DNA from 2 places in the Pseudarthrobacter lactosi genome. Region 2 is predicted to be linked to the other one. Evidence: riboswitches for the same ligand, from Rfam matches in the RefSeq annotation. Region 2 holds a riboswitch; the other holds the start of a gene.

Region 1 (7,183 bases), 660 kb from region 2:
CCGCCAGCCGTCCCCGGTGCCGCCGTCGAGCCTGGACAAGGAACGCAACCGGTCCGCCGCCTGGCGGATGGCCACCACCTCGGCGTGCGCAGTGGGGTCTCCGAGCTCTTCCCGCTGGTTCCGTCCGGAACCCAGCACGGCGCCGTCGGGCCCTATCACGACAGCGCCGATGGGCACGTCCTCGGTGGCCAGCGCGCGCCGGGCCTCATCCAGGGCAAGACCCATCCATTCGCTGTGTTTCTTTTCGCCGGGGGACATGGCTCAATGATAGTTTCGAGGGATATCCATCCTTGACACCCGCTGACGCCAGGAGGAGTTCGAGTTCGTGGACGTCGATACATTCAGGGGCCGTGTAGGCCAATGGTTTAAGCCGTATGCCGCTCTGTGGATCACCATGCTGGTGGGTGGTGCCTTGGTGGTCGCCATGGCGCTCCTGGGTGCCGAGGTCTATGACAACGTGGTGGATGAAGAGGGCCTTACCGCCCTGGACCTGCCCGCGCTGGAGCTGTCCCAGGGCCTGCGGAACCCCGCACTGGATGCCGGGGTGACCGCTTTCACCAACATCGGCGGCGGTATCGGCATGCCCATCCTGGCAAGCATCCTGACGGCCTGGCTTACGTTCCTGAGCCGGACCTGGCGGCCCATCATCCTGGTGGGCGGCGCCGCGGCCGTGTCCACGCTGGCCACCACGGTGGGGAAGCGGCTGGTGGGCCGCACCCGCCCTGACCACGCCGAAGCTGTACCGCCGTACGAGACGTCGCCGTCGTTCCCCAGCGGCCACACGCTGAACACCACAGTCGTGATTGGTGTGCTGGTGTACATCATGTGCCTGCAGTTCGAGATTGCCTGGGCGCGCATCACCGCCATTGCTGCGGGGGTGGTCTTCATCATTGCCATGGGCCTGAGCCGCGTTTTCCTGGGCCACCACTGGCTGACGGACGTTATGGCCGGCTGGTTCCTCGGGCTGGCGTGGGTGGGGATCGTGATCCTGGCGCATCGGCTCTTCCATGTCCTGCGGAAACGCGAGCACGCCGGTCCGGCACCAACGTTCGAGCACCCCGCCATCCGGGACGAACAGCCGAGCTGATTCCCGGCCGGAGGCTGCCCCCCTGGGTGATAGTTTTGACCCATGCGCACTCTTGTTGTGGACCACCCGCTGGTCGCCCATAAGCTCACCGTCCTGCGGGACAAGAACACCCCGTCGCCCGTCTTCCGGCAGCTGACGGAAGAGCTGGTGACCCTCCTGGCCTACGAAGCCACGCGTGACGTCCGCACCGAACCGAAGACCATCGAGACGCCCGTCAGCACCACCATCGGCACTTACTTCACCAAGCCCACGCCGCTGGTGGTTCCCATCCTGCGCGCCGGGCTCGGCATGCTCGAGGGTATGACCAAGCTGGTCCCCACCGCTGAGGTGGGCTTCCTGGGCATGGCCCGCGACGAGGAAACCCTGGACATCATCACCTACGCGGAGCGGCTCCCGGAAGACCTGACGGACCGGCAGATCTTTGTGCTGGATCCCATGCTTGCCACCGGCGGAACCCTGCGCGAGGCCATCAAGTTTCTGTTCAAGCGCGGCGCCTCCGACGTCACGTGCATTTGCCTCCTGGCCGCGCCGGAAGGCCTGGCCAAGCTCGAAGAGGAACTTGCCGAGGCCAACGTGACAATCGTTCTGGCGTCCATTGACGAACGGCTTGACGAGAAGTCCTACATCGTTCCGGGTCTCGGCGACGCCGGCGACCGCCTGTACGGCATCGCCGGCTAGTTCTGGGCTGCTCCAGAATTTAGGTCTTCCGCTTTCCCCGCCGCCGCCGTTAGCCTGTGGCGCATGGACTGGAAACTTGAACTCGTTTTTGTGCCCGTATCCGACGTGGACCGCGCCAAGGATTTCTACGTCAACAAAGTTGGATTCAACCCGGATTTCGACGAGCGGCCCATGGATGGCATCCGCTTCGTCCAGCTGACCCCGCCGGGTTCCGCCTGCTCCATCTGTATCGGCGAAGGCCTCAATGACGCCCCTCCGGGTACGGCGCCAAGCCTGCAGATGGTGGTCAGCGACATCCAGGCCGCCCACGACCACCTCAAGGGCAACGGCGTAGATGTCAGCGACATTGACGTGCAGGACTGGGGGCACTTCGTTTATTTCGCTGATCCCGACGGCAACAAATGGGCGGTGCAGTACATCCCGGGGCGCGACGCCTAAGCCTGTGACTCACAGGCCTGCGGCGCCTAAGGCAAAATAGGCAGCATGAACATCCCGACACAAGCCGCCACACGCATGCCTGCAGCCACACGATCGCTGACCTGCCGTGCCGTCCTTTTCGATATGGACGGCACGCTGGTGGACTCCACGGCAGTGGTCGAAGAGGTGTGGGGAGAATTCGCTGCCCGGTACGGTCTGGACATCGGCGAAATCCTGCGCACTTCGCACGGCATCCAGGCTGCGGATACCGTCCGACGCTTCGCGCCGGCCGGAGCCGACGTTGTGGCGCTCACTGCCGAACTCGGCGCCATGGAACGGGTGCGGACTGCCGGTATTGTCGCGTTGCCGGGGGCTGCCGAGATGCTTCGCAGCCTCCCGGCCGAGGCAGTGGCGCTGGTGACCTCAGCGGACAGGACCCTCGCGGACATCCGCATGGACGCGGCGGGACTGGCCGTGCCGGCCACAGCCGTGACGGCGGAACTGGTCACACGGGGCAAACCGGACCCGGAAGGGTATCTGATGGCAGCCGGGCTGCTGGGCGTGCAGCCGGAGGACGCCTTGGTATTCGAGGATGCACCCGCCGGAATTGCGGCAGGGGTTGCCGCGGGGATCCGGACGGTGGCAGTGGGTCCCAATACGGGTGAATTGCCGGCAGGCGTGCTCCACATCCCGGACTACCGTGCAGTGACTGTCTCCGTGGAACGGAACGCCGGGGGACTGCCGGTCATTTCTTTCCGGCTTTGAGGTCGGCGACCATCTTCGTGATCCGCCTGGCCCGGGTTTCGTCCGTCTTGGCATCTCCGATTGGCTCCACGTACCGGCGCTGCGTGCTGTAGTTCAGCGTGGCGTAAAACACCTGCGCTTCGGGTTCGGCGGCCAGGGCTGCGGCCAGATCCTCGGGGACCTCGATGATGCGCGGCTGTGTGTCCAGTTCCACGTCCACCTCGATGGTGTCGCCGGCGGCGACTCCGGTGAATTCCCGGTTGGCGGTGCTCACCCCGATCAGGTTCTGTCCCCCCATGACCGCGATGCTGCTCCGGTAGCTCTTGCCGTTGATGGTCACCACCACCGGCGGACGCTTGCCCGCGCCGAGAGCCGAGATAACTTCCTCGGGAACCTCGATGCCCGCCTTGTTGCCGCTGCCCAGGATGGTGGTGGTGAATTTCATGGCCCAAGTATGGCGCGGAGCCGCCAGGCACGGAACCCCTGACCGCCACACCGGTAGCCACTGAGCGCCACAGCCACTGACCGCCACACTGGCAGCCCGAGCATTGGCAGCCTTGGCGCTGGTAGCCCGAGCGCCGGGACCCGGGCGCAGGGGAGCCTGGTAAGGCGGAGTCGGCCTAGTACCAGTTGTGCGACAGGTGGAAGTTCAGCGCGCCACACGGTGACTGGTAGCGCTCCTGGATGTAGTTCAGGCCCCAGTTGATCTGCGTGCGGTAGTTGGTGAGGTAGTCCCCGCCGGCGCTTGCCATCTTCTCAGCGGGCAATGACTGGACGATGCCGTATGCGCCGCTGCTGGCATTGGTGGCCGTGGTGGTCCATTCGGATTCCTTGGTCCACAGCGTCTGCAGGCACTGCATCTGGTCAGCGGACCAGCCGTAGGTCGCCAGCTGCCCGGCGGCGTAGGCCTGGGCTCCCGCAGGGTCGTTGACGGCCACAACGGGTGCGGGTACAGGCTCGGGAGCCGGTGCCGGTGCCGGTGCAGCCTCCGGGGCGGGGACCTGCGCAGGTGCCGGTTCGGCAGCCTGGGGCGCGACTTTGATCTCGGCCGGCGCAGCCTCTGGGGTGGCCGGGGCCTGAATCTCGGCGGCTTGGACGCTCAGCTTCGACTGGGCGCTGGCTTCTTCGGCGGCCTGGTTGGCGTTGGCAGCAAGCGACGCGGACTCGGAAGCGTGTGCTGCGGCAGTGACTCCGACCAGCAGGGCGCACGCCGTCGCGAACACCGCGGCGCGCTGGCCCATGGAGGGAATCCGGGCCGCCTTGGACAGTGGGGACATAGCTGCACCGATGCGGGTCTGCTTGCGGTGGCTGGCGGACTTTGTATCGCCCTGCGGACGTGTTTCTACCTTGAATTCAGACATGATGGATCGCCTCTCACACCTGCGGAGTTAGCTGTCGGGTTCGGATGAGGGCATCCGGCCACACGGCACAATCACGTGTTGGCTTAACCCCAAAGGGCACTTGGTGCCCGGGACGGTGGGTCCCCCGCCTCTGCCTCTGAAGACGGAATCCGGGAAGTGGCAGAGCTTGGCGTCATCCGGATATGCGGCCCAATCGGGATCCGCACCTGTTCGACGGTACAGGAGCTGGGCGCTTAAGTCACATTTTGGTAACAGGAATCACGAAGCCGGTGTGTCGCCTTGCTGCACTCCGGCTTCGGTGGTCTGCGCCACGGCTCCGGCGGGGAAGAGTAAGGCAAACTCTGTCCGCCCGGCCCGCGAGGTCACTGCCACGCTCCCGCCGTGGGCCTCCAGGATGGACTGGACAATGGACAGACCCAGGCCGCTGGTGCCCTCAGACGCCCCGGCGCCCACGGCCGGTGCCGTTCCCTTGCGGGCCGCGTCTGCGCGGGCAAACCGGGAGAAAACATGGTCCACGAATTCCGCAGGGATGCCGCCGCCGTCGTCCGCTACGGTCACTGCAGCGCCGCCATCCGCAGACTTCGTAACAGCGGTGACCACGGTGGTCCCGGGCGGCGTATGTTTACGCGCGTTGGAGAGCAGGTTGACCAGCACCTGACGCAATTGGGAGGCATCACCGGTGACGGCAAGCGGTTCGTCGGGCAGTTCAAGGCGCCAGTGGTGTTCCGGGGCTATGACTTTCTCGTCACTGACGGTTTCGATCACGAGTTGGGTGAGATCAACTTCGCTGAGCTTAAGGGGCTGTCCCTCATCGAGCCGGGCCAGTAGCAGCAGATCCTCCACCAGTGTGGTCATGCGTTCGGACTGGCTCTGGACGCGGGCCAGGGACTTCCGGCCGTCCGGCGTGAAGTCCTCGGTCATCCGCATCAGCTCCGTATACCCGCGGATGGCGGTCAGCGGGGTCCGCAGCTCATGGGAAGCGTCGGCAACGAACTGCCGCACCTTGGTCTCGCTCCGCTGCCGAGCCTCGAGGGCACTGGCCACATTGTCCAGCATCAGGTTGAGGGCGTGCCCTACGCTGCCCACTTCGGTTCCGGGATTGGAGTTCGACGGCGGGACGCGCACCGCGAGTGCCACCTCGCCGGCGTCCAGCGGGAGTCGCGAGACCCTCGTGGCCACCTCCGAGAGTTGTTCCAGCGGTTTCATGGTGCGCCGGATGAGCACGGTTCCTGCCAGCCCGATCAGCGCCAGGCCGCCGAGGGAAACGAACACAAAGGTCCATACCAGCGACGCCAGCGTACTTTCCTTGGCGGCAAGCGGAAGTCCCGTGACAAGGACATCCCCGTAAGAGGTTTTGACGGCCACCAGCCGGTAATCGCCGGTGGACAGGGTCCGGTTGACCGGCTGGCCGTCCGTGGCCAGATCCAAAAGGATGGGTTTGTCGGCAGCCGACAGGGGAGTGCGCGTGGTGTCCGAAGCGAGGAAGCCGCCTGTGTTGACCTTCCCATCCCTGATGCTGGCATTGACAGTGCCCACACTTTGCCCCCGGGAATCCAATGGGTCCCGGCCGTTGAATCCGCCGAATGGTGGCCGGCCGGGGCTGTCGGAGAGCTGGGCAGCCTGACTCAGCCGGTCATCGAGCTGTCGGGTGAGGAAGGCATCCATTGAGGCGAAGCTGGCCACCCCCACGGCGCCGCAGATGGCCACCAGCAAGGCCATGGCTAACAGGATCAGCCGTGTGCGCAGGTGCCAGGTATCCGGTTTCAGCCAGCTCCGGGCTGGTGCTGGGGTTGCTCGCGGTGAGGACATGGAGCAGCTACTCTGCCGGCTTGATGACGTAGCCAGCGCCGCGGACCGTGTGGATCATGGGCGGGTGCACACCGTCGATCTTCTTGCGCAGGTAGGAGATGTAGAGCTCCACAATGTTGGCCTGGCCGCCGAAGTCGTAGTTCCAGACGCGGTCCAGGATCTGGGCTTTGCTGATCACGCGTTTGGGGTTCTCCATGAGGTACCTGAGCAGTTCGAACTGGGTGGCGGTGAGCTGAAGGTCGTCGCCCGCGCGGGTCACTTCGCGGGTGTCGATGTTGAGGACAAGATCGCCCACCACCAGTTCCGCTGTGTCCATCGCGGCAACGCCGGAGCGCTGGACCAGGCGGTGCAGGCGCAGCAGGACCTCCTCCATGCTGAACGGCTTGGTCACGTAATCATCCCCGCCCGCCGCGAGGCCCAGGATCCTGTCCTGAACGGCGTCCTTGGCAGTCAGGAACAGCGCAGGTACCTCCGGCGCGAAGGCGCGGATCCTGCCCAGCAGCTCAACGCCGTCGAACCCTGGCAGCATCACGTCCAGCACCAGGACGTCCGGGCGGAACTCCTTGGCAACCTTGACGGCCTCCGGGCCATCCGAAGCAACGGCAACAGACCAACCTGCCATGCGCAGCCCCATGCTCATGAGTTCGGAAAGGCTGGGTTCGTCGTCCACTACCAGGGCACGGATGGGGGAGCCGTCCGGGTGGGTCAGCTGCGGAAGGTTGTCGGTCATGGAATGCGAAGTGGCCATGGGACAACTCTCCGATCATTCGGTTAACCCGCGCTATGGGGTTCCTGTGCGCACGCTGTGAATGCCAGCCTAGCGAGCTGGGTGGGCGCCCGGAGCGCCGAGCGCACGCCGGGCCGCCGTCGTTTCCGTTGGACAGGTGGCCAAAGGCCGCGAGCAATTTCGGCAAGTCATGGCACGGTGAATCAAATGGGCCTAGCGCCATGAATGGGCGAAGATTATTCGTTGATAAGGGCCATTTGAGCACTCTTGGCGGACAACAACTCACGATTTGCCGTCATTTCAGAATGGTGATCTATCACACAAAACCGCATTTTGTCTCACTATGCGGAACAACTCACC
Region 2 (7,183 bases):
GACAATGAATCCCGCCAGAACCCCAGTCCCGACGAATCGCCGGAGCAGGAGGCCCCTCGCGTGCTCCGCTTCGCCTACGTGGCCGGCGTGACCCCGGGCAAGTGGATCCGCCGCTGGGAAGAGCGCGTGCTGGACATCCCGCTGGAGTCGTTTATGTCCGACGACGGCGCCCAGCTTTCCGTATTAGGTGACGGTTCTGCGGACCTCAGCTTTGTCCGACTTCCGGTGGAGCGCGAGGGCCTCAACGTGATCCCCCTGTATGAGGAGCAGCCCGTAGTGGTGGCTCCCAAGGGGCACGAGATCTCGGTGTTTGAGGAAGTGGCCCTGGCCGACCTCGCGGCAGAGACCTTCCTGGACGTCGCCGAAATGGGTGGCCCGGAAGCGGCCATGCAGGTGGTGGCGTCCGGCGCGGGCCTGGTGATCCTGCCCATGTCCGTGGCCCGGCATTTCAACGTCAAGGACACCGTGGCCCGCCGGCTGACGGGGGCCCCGAACACGGAGATCGCGCTGGCCTGGCCCAGCGATTCCACGGACGACATCATTGAGGAGTTCATCGGGATTGTCCGCGGCCGCACCGCGGCGAGCTCCCGGCAGCCCTCGGCCCAGCAGGAAAAGCCCAAGAAGGAACCGAAGCCGGACCGGCGCGGCCCCGCGGTCAAGAAGCCGAAGGTGGCCCAGCGGTACGCCCCGAATCCGGACAAGGGCCGCGGCAAGGGCTCACGCAAGAAGGGCAAGCGCTAGTTCTAACCGCTCCGGGCCTTGGACTGCGTGCGGGAATGGTGCAGGGTTCTGGGCTGCTCTTGTTCAGGACTGCCCTGGTTCGGGGGATGCATGTAGCGCCGCGTTGTACTAGTGGCGTGCAGGCTGGTTTGGGGAAGCCGACAGCCACGTCTGGCAGGCAGGAGCTCGGTGCGGTTGACACTACTGCGGTTCGTGGCAACGCGAAGGAAGGGTCTGAGAGATCCGCGCTGACCCGCCATTCGGCCCTCCACCCAATGTGTCAGCTTGGAATCTAAGGCTTTCAGAAAGGTGTGTCCGGAGTGCGCACATCGGACCCTATTCTGACGCTCTGATCGATCGCAACCTGACGTCAGGTTTGGGTGTACTCCAGCTTGACCTGGTCTGACTGCAAAAATCACCGACCAGTGCAGCCATGTTTTCGGTGAGGTAGCGGTTTCCTAGAGAAGTCGTGAAATGGAAGCATTTGGCTACAAGCACCCTGTCGGCTCCGTCGATGGCGGTATCCCATGCTGCTTACGCCAATCCGTAGCCTTGTGTGTTCCGAATCACAGTAGACCAGCGGGATCTCCTCACTGGCCTGTGACCGAGGAGTGAATTGTGAATCGGAAATCTGTAGCGGCCCTTGGGGCCTCAGCCGTCGCGTTGCTAGCTGCCACCACTTTGGCGGTGGGGCCTGCCCAGGCCCACAGTTCAAAATCAGAGGAAGAGAAAACCGTCACCCTGACCGCCAAGCTGAGACAGCTCAACGGCTCCGGAGCTTGGGGCACTGCAAAAGCCGTCGTCAAGGGCGAGACGATCAAGCACATTGAGGTGCACGCCAGGGGTCTGACGCCCGATGCCCCGCACGCCCAGCACATCCACTACGGCGAGCAGGCCATGAATGAGTGCCCCACGCTCAAGCTCGACGCTAATAAAGACGGTCGCCTGAATACTGTTGAGGGCGTTCCCGCTTACGGTCCGGTCGTCGTGTCCCTGAACACGAGCGGCGATACCACCCCTGCCAGCTTCTTGGACGTCACACGCTTCCCGGTCTCCAAGGATGGCCGCTACAACTACAGCCGCAGCAACATCGACTTCACCGATGTGGCAGGCACGGGCTACCCCGGAAACGGCGGTACCGGCACGGCCAAGCAGATCGCCGAGGCCATCCGCGACGGTGAGGGCGTCCTGGTCATTCACGGACTGGATTACGACGAAAACGGCACCTACAACTTCAGTAATCCTGAAGGTGCCAGCGAACTGAACAAGGACCTCCCGGCAGAGGCCACCGACCCGGCAGTCTGCGGCGTCCTCGAACGCCGCTAACCCGCCCCGCGGGGCGACCGGGCATAGGTGCCCGGTGAAGGGCCTTGGTGCGTCCAAAGTTGACTCCGATGGTCCGCCCTACCTGGTAAGGGGGGCGGGCCATCAGCTTGTCCGGACGTTGCGGGTACGGCGCCGGAATCTGAATGGTGAGGTGCCGGCGTACGGCCATCCGCCACCTGGTCGGGTCCGAATATCGGGTACAAGCTGTTCCGGCCGCCTGGCCGGCTGCAGCAAGCTGCAGGGCGCAGAGGCTGGTTCGCCGGTTTCCAAATGCAGTGCCGTATATCCAACGATCCCAGGGAGCTCCTCATGACATCGACGCACAACACCCGCACCGCGGGGCGGGGCGGACTAACGTACAAGAGACAGCACTCGCCGTTGGCGCGGTGTTCCTCCTGGTAGGCATCCTCGGGTTTGTCCCGGGCGGCTCCAGCCAGTAGGACCAGCTACAGTTCGCGGGGCACCACTCCGGGGCACTGCTGCTCGGCCTGTTCCAGGTCCCGGTACTGCACAACATCGTCCACTTTCTCTTCGGCGTTGCCGGTGTTGCAGTGGCCCGGACCGCAGCAGGAGCCCGCTCCTACCTGCTCGTCGGCGGCGCCATCTACCTTGTCCTCTGGATCTATGGACTGGTTGTTGACCAGGAATCAGCCGGGAACTTCTTGCCGCTGAACGGATACGACAACTGGCTCCACCTCCTGCTGGGCGTCGGCATGATCGCGCTGGCACTGATTCTCACCAAGGACCGCACTAAGTCACGGACGCACGCGTAGGCCCCAAAGAGGAAGGGCCCAGCGGGCCTGACAGGCGGGAGAACCGAGGGGTGGCGGCCTGCTTCGCAGAACATCACCCCACTCCAATTGGCGCACGCATGGCGAAGTCAAACCGAAACGCCGTTATGCAAATGTGACATCAACGTGGGTTTTCCCGTAGGGTCGGGCGCGTGCCGGGTCTCCGAATGCGGCACTCCTGAGCTGATTGCCTAACTCTGCCGCCGCCTCGGGATCCGTTCGCAAATTCGTCCGGCAGAGACGGGGAAACCAATTGTGGCCTGCTTCGTGCAGGCCTTGGGGTGAAGCCGCGCCTCCAGCTTGCGCTGGAACTGCGGCCGGGTGTCTCCCATCCGAATCCGACAGCTAACCTCGCAGGCAGTGGGAGAGGCCCTTTCATGCCCATTCGCAAAGCTCACGGCCGCCGCCGCGCGGTCCCCGTCCAGACCAGTGCCCTTGCGGTCCTGTCCAAATCCGTCGCTGACAATGCTGGCGGTGTGGGCCGCCAGGCCGCCGTCATCGCAGCAGCTTCCGGGCTCGTCCTGACCAGCGGCATTGCCGCGCAGGCAGCGGACGCCCCGGCCCAGCGCGACGCGGAGCCGACTTCAAACCTTGAACTCGCCAGCCAGGCACAGGCCCCGCTCAGCGCAGATTCCACGGTCCAGATTTCCTTCGAGCGTCCTGCCGTGGAGACCACTCCTGCCCCTGTCGTGGAAGCGCCCAAACCTGTCGCCGTTGAGGCTGCCCCGGCAGCCGTCGCGAAGGCTGCCGCACCGGCCAAGGCTCAAATCACAGTCACCCCCGCTGCTGCCGCGCCGGTGGCCGCCCCGGCAACAGGTGGAGTCAACGCCACGATGGTTTCCTCCGCCTACGCCCAGATCGGCATGATCCAGGACTGCACACGATTGGTGGAAAACGCCCTGGGTGCTGCCGGTATCGCGGTCGGTGACCTCGGTCCGATGCAGTTCATGAACTACGGCACCGTTGTCACAGATCCCCAGCCCGGTGACATGGTGCTGCAGCCTGGCCACGTAGGAATTTATGTTGGCAACGGCCAGGTGCTTAGCTCCGGTCTGAACGGCAAGAACGAAACGGCAGTCCATCCCCTGACATGGATGACATCCAAGGGCGCCGTCACCTTCGTACGGGCAGGCTAGACGGACCATTGAAGGCCCTTCGATTCAATGCCTTGGGGGCAATGAATCACCGGCGTGGTCCCGCCAGGAGATGCTTATGCCGGCGGGCGGGTCGCGTGCAGGAGCGTCTTCCCAAGCCCGCGAAGACGCTCCTGCACGCGAGGTGCAGGAGCGTCCGGCTGCTTATTGCAGGGTGCGAGTTCGCGTTAAAGTTCCGACACGCTCGACCACCAGAAGGGTGTTACGTCGGGCAGCTCAAGTCCGGGTTATAGGCTGCGAACATGCCGTCCGGGTTGTCTCTCCATACCCACGCGTGCAGCGCGAAGGAGCCGGGGAACGGCCCGTCCTCGAAGTCGACGCCTGCAATCGAAGGCCGCTCGGCCGCTGTCGATATAAACTCAACGGCTACCAGCTTGTACCGGCCGTGCTCATTCGGCATGTACACGAGAACCTCAGGCTTTCGGGCCTGGGTCTTGTCATCGATCAGTTTCTGCTTCGCATAGTGGAAACCCATTGCCCCCACGCCGGGCTTCTCCACGCAGTCAGTGATTCTCTGATAGCCGTCCGCCTCCGCGTTCTCCAGCCAGCGATAGTCGTCGGTAGCGTCGCGCAGGATCCTGACCAGCCGGCGCTGGTCATCATTGTTCCGCCAGTCATCGCTCTGGTCCGAGCCCCCGTACCCGGATCCTCCGTGGGCGACCGCCGTTCCGGGAGCAAGTCCCATGGCTAGTACTGCAGCGGTGGCCATCGATAGTAGCCCCGTCTTGGTGCGATTCATCGTTGATCTTCTACCCCTCTGAGACCAATATCTTCTGTTTAGGGTTGCGAAGCGTGGGAAGAGCGTCCCCCCACCTTCGCCTGGATGCCTGCAGATTTCCCCGGGAACTGCCGGTGAATGAGCCGCTCGAACGGCTAATCGTCCATCGACTTGAGCGGTGTTTCCAGTATGCTCCTACTCCAAAACGCCGCGCTACGCTACGCGTGGGTAGTAGGGGTGCCGGGTGGGAAGGCTCCGAGGAGATCTTATTGTGGCGGCCGTTGCTGCTGCCAGCTCCCCTGGCTCCCGATGTTCCACTTCCTAGGAAATGAACCGCCCTTGAACGTTGTAGGAATTCCACAACGGACGGGTCCAATAGCCCGTTACTGTCACCACAGACTGGCGGCTCTTCACTGTTCAATCGGCGGTTCTATCTGATGCCGATGGTGAGGTTGAGCAGGCACTCCGCGGATTCCCGAATAGTCATGGTGAGGTGCCGAGGCCATTTGTGGGTGCGCCCAATGGGCAGGCGCGGGCCCCCTCCGTAAAGTCCCCGGACGGCGAGGAGATCGGCATCGGAAGTTCCCCGTCAGTGTGGCCGGCCTCCAGAGCCTCCTACCTGCCGGTGTCGGGAAGAATCAGGCCGGGACTTGGTGGACGATGTCGGGAGCGGACAGCCCCTCAAGCCATGCCACCGCGGCCGGACGCGACGTGAAAAACTCCTGGAGATTGTGCTGGCCGCGCCGCATCCAAGCGGCAACGACGCGGTCAAGATTCGTTGTCCCCACTATGGCGACGGAGGAAACGAAGCGGGTGTCCCGGTAGTCGTTGCAGGCTTCGACAGTCAGGTTGACGCCGATGATTTCGATCAGCAATGGCAGCTTCCGGCCGGCACTAAGAAGCTCCACGGCAAGCACAGATTCCGAGGCGTCTTCGGCCTGAAGAATGAAACCGGGCACCCAGATCAGATGAAGGGTCCCGCCGACATATAGGCTCAGCGTCCTTTTCCACCTGCAAGCACGATCTCCGCCACGAATTCCCCTCTGCGGCAGAACAGCCGGAGAATGCGGGCCCCGATAGGGGTCGGGCATGGCGGAGACCAAGAGCAATGCAAGACCGTGGGATCAACAGGCGAAGAACAGCGGTATTCTCTGGCAGGCCCTTCTTCTACGGCAACTGCTAGTGATCTTCCGCGACGACACGAGGTGAAGATTCGAGGATGACCGAAGCGGGCTGCCAGAAGCCCACTGGGAGAACCTGGACATTGCCAAAAGCCAAGGCCGGCCTGGCCGCCGGCTGCACGGCAATACCCAACAACGGCAGAAGCGCGTTGGCGATGGCTTCCCGGACTGCCTCAGTGGAAATCGTGGCTCTTCATGCTTTCAAGCCGGTGCGCGCATGACAGGGCAGGGAGAACACTCATCCTGCTGGAGCGCCAGGGCTGTCATGCGGTTGGGTAATCATCCATACCAGCTCGTCCGGACAGAAGCCGCCGCCACAGTCCGCGCGTTGTACGAGGAGGATAAGCCCTGAAGGTGCATATGCGATAATATTCGCATGGATGCAGATAAAGCCTGTGGTCGGAATGGTGACAGCGGATATGTCGAGCTTGCGGTGGAGATTTTTGCGATGCTCGCGGACGCGACGCGGGTGCGATTGATTCTGGCGCTGCGCGAGGGCGAAATGTCGGTCAATGACCTCGCAGAGGCGGTGGGAAAGCCGCAGTCTGCGGTGTCGCAGCATCTAGCGAAGATGCGGTTGGCCCGGATGGTTTCCACGCGGCAGGAGGGCACCAGGGTGTTTTACCGGCTCGAGAACGAACATGCCCGTCAGTTGGTCACCGATGCAATCTTCCAGGCGGAGCATTCCCTGGGCGGCACGCCGCGCCACCACCACTCGACAGCGGAGAGTACTAAACCATGAAACAGGCCGACAGCCACACCCATGACCACGGCACCGCCGGGCATGACCACAGCGCCGACGAGCATAATCACCGGGCCGGGAACGGGACTGACCATGACCACGGGCATGATCATGAGCACGACCATGAGCACCCCGGAGGGCTGAAGGGCTTCCTCTACGGTCTATTCGTTCCTCACAGTCATGATGCCGCTGACTCGGTGGATGAGGCGATGGAGTCGTCGGTCAAGGGAATCCGGGCCCTCAAGATCTCCCTGGTCGTCTTGGCGGTCACGTCTTTGCTGCAGCTGGTCGTTTTCCTGTTCAGCGGCTCGGTGGCCCTGCTGGCGGACACGATCCATAACTTCTCCGATGCCCTGACTGCCGTTCCGTTGTGGGTGGCGTTCGTCCTGAGCCGCCGGGCGGCGACACGGACCTATACGTATGGCTTCGGCCGGGTCGAGGATCTGGCCGGACTGTTCATTGTCGCCATGGTGGCGCTTTCGGCGGTGGTGGCGGGTGTGGAATCGGTCATCCGCCTGTTCCAGCCGCAGCCGCTGAGTAACCTCGGTTGG

The links. Region 2 has a riboswitch for cyclic di-AMP ahead of ACZY0Q_RS17070 (NlpC/P60 family protein). Riboswitches for the same ligand answer to the same signal wherever they lie in the genome.
Region 1: it holds a riboswitch for cyclic di-AMP, as region 2 does, so the genes downstream of both, ACZY0Q_RS13835 (aggregation-promoting factor C-terminal-like domain-containing protein) here and ACZY0Q_RS17070 (NlpC/P60 family protein) in region 2, are expected to answer to the same signal.

What each region holds. Positions count from the first base shown of each region.
Region 1 is NZ_JBVAYS010000003.1:77,647-84,829, reverse strand. It holds gene tadA (tRNA adenosine(34) deaminase TadA) at 1-258, opposite strand, end outside; gene ACZY0Q_RS13860 (phosphatase PAP2 family protein) at 395-1,087, shown strand; gene upp (uracil phosphoribosyltransferase) at 1,130-1,765, shown strand; gene ACZY0Q_RS13850 (VOC family protein) at 1,829-2,203, shown strand; gene ACZY0Q_RS13845 (HAD-IA family hydrolase) at 2,249-2,947, shown strand; gene ACZY0Q_RS13840 (DUF1905 domain-containing protein) at 2,928-3,371, opposite strand; gene ACZY0Q_RS13835 (aggregation-promoting factor C-terminal-like domain-containing protein) at 3,547-4,287, opposite strand; cyclic di-AMP (ydaO/yuaA leader) riboswitch at 4,293-4,445, opposite strand; gene ACZY0Q_RS13830 (sensor histidine kinase) at 4,546-6,096, opposite strand; gene ACZY0Q_RS13825 (response regulator transcription factor) at 6,104-6,844, opposite strand.
Region 2 is NZ_JBVAYS010000003.1:741,724-748,906, reverse strand. It holds gene ACZY0Q_RS17085 (LysR substrate-binding domain-containing protein) at 1-741, shown strand, start outside; gene ACZY0Q_RS17080 (hypothetical protein) at 1,339-2,046, shown strand; gene ACZY0Q_RS17075 (DUF4383 domain-containing protein) at 2,523-2,819, shown strand; cyclic di-AMP (ydaO/yuaA leader) riboswitch at 3,026-3,207, shown strand; gene ACZY0Q_RS17070 (NlpC/P60 family protein) at 3,215-3,973, shown strand; gene ACZY0Q_RS17065 (hypothetical protein) at 4,194-4,730, opposite strand; gene ACZY0Q_RS17060 (hypothetical protein) at 5,348-5,668, opposite strand; gene ACZY0Q_RS17055 (ArsR/SmtB family transcription factor) at 6,267-6,632, shown strand; gene ACZY0Q_RS17050 (cation diffusion facilitator family transporter) at 6,629-7,183, shown strand, end outside.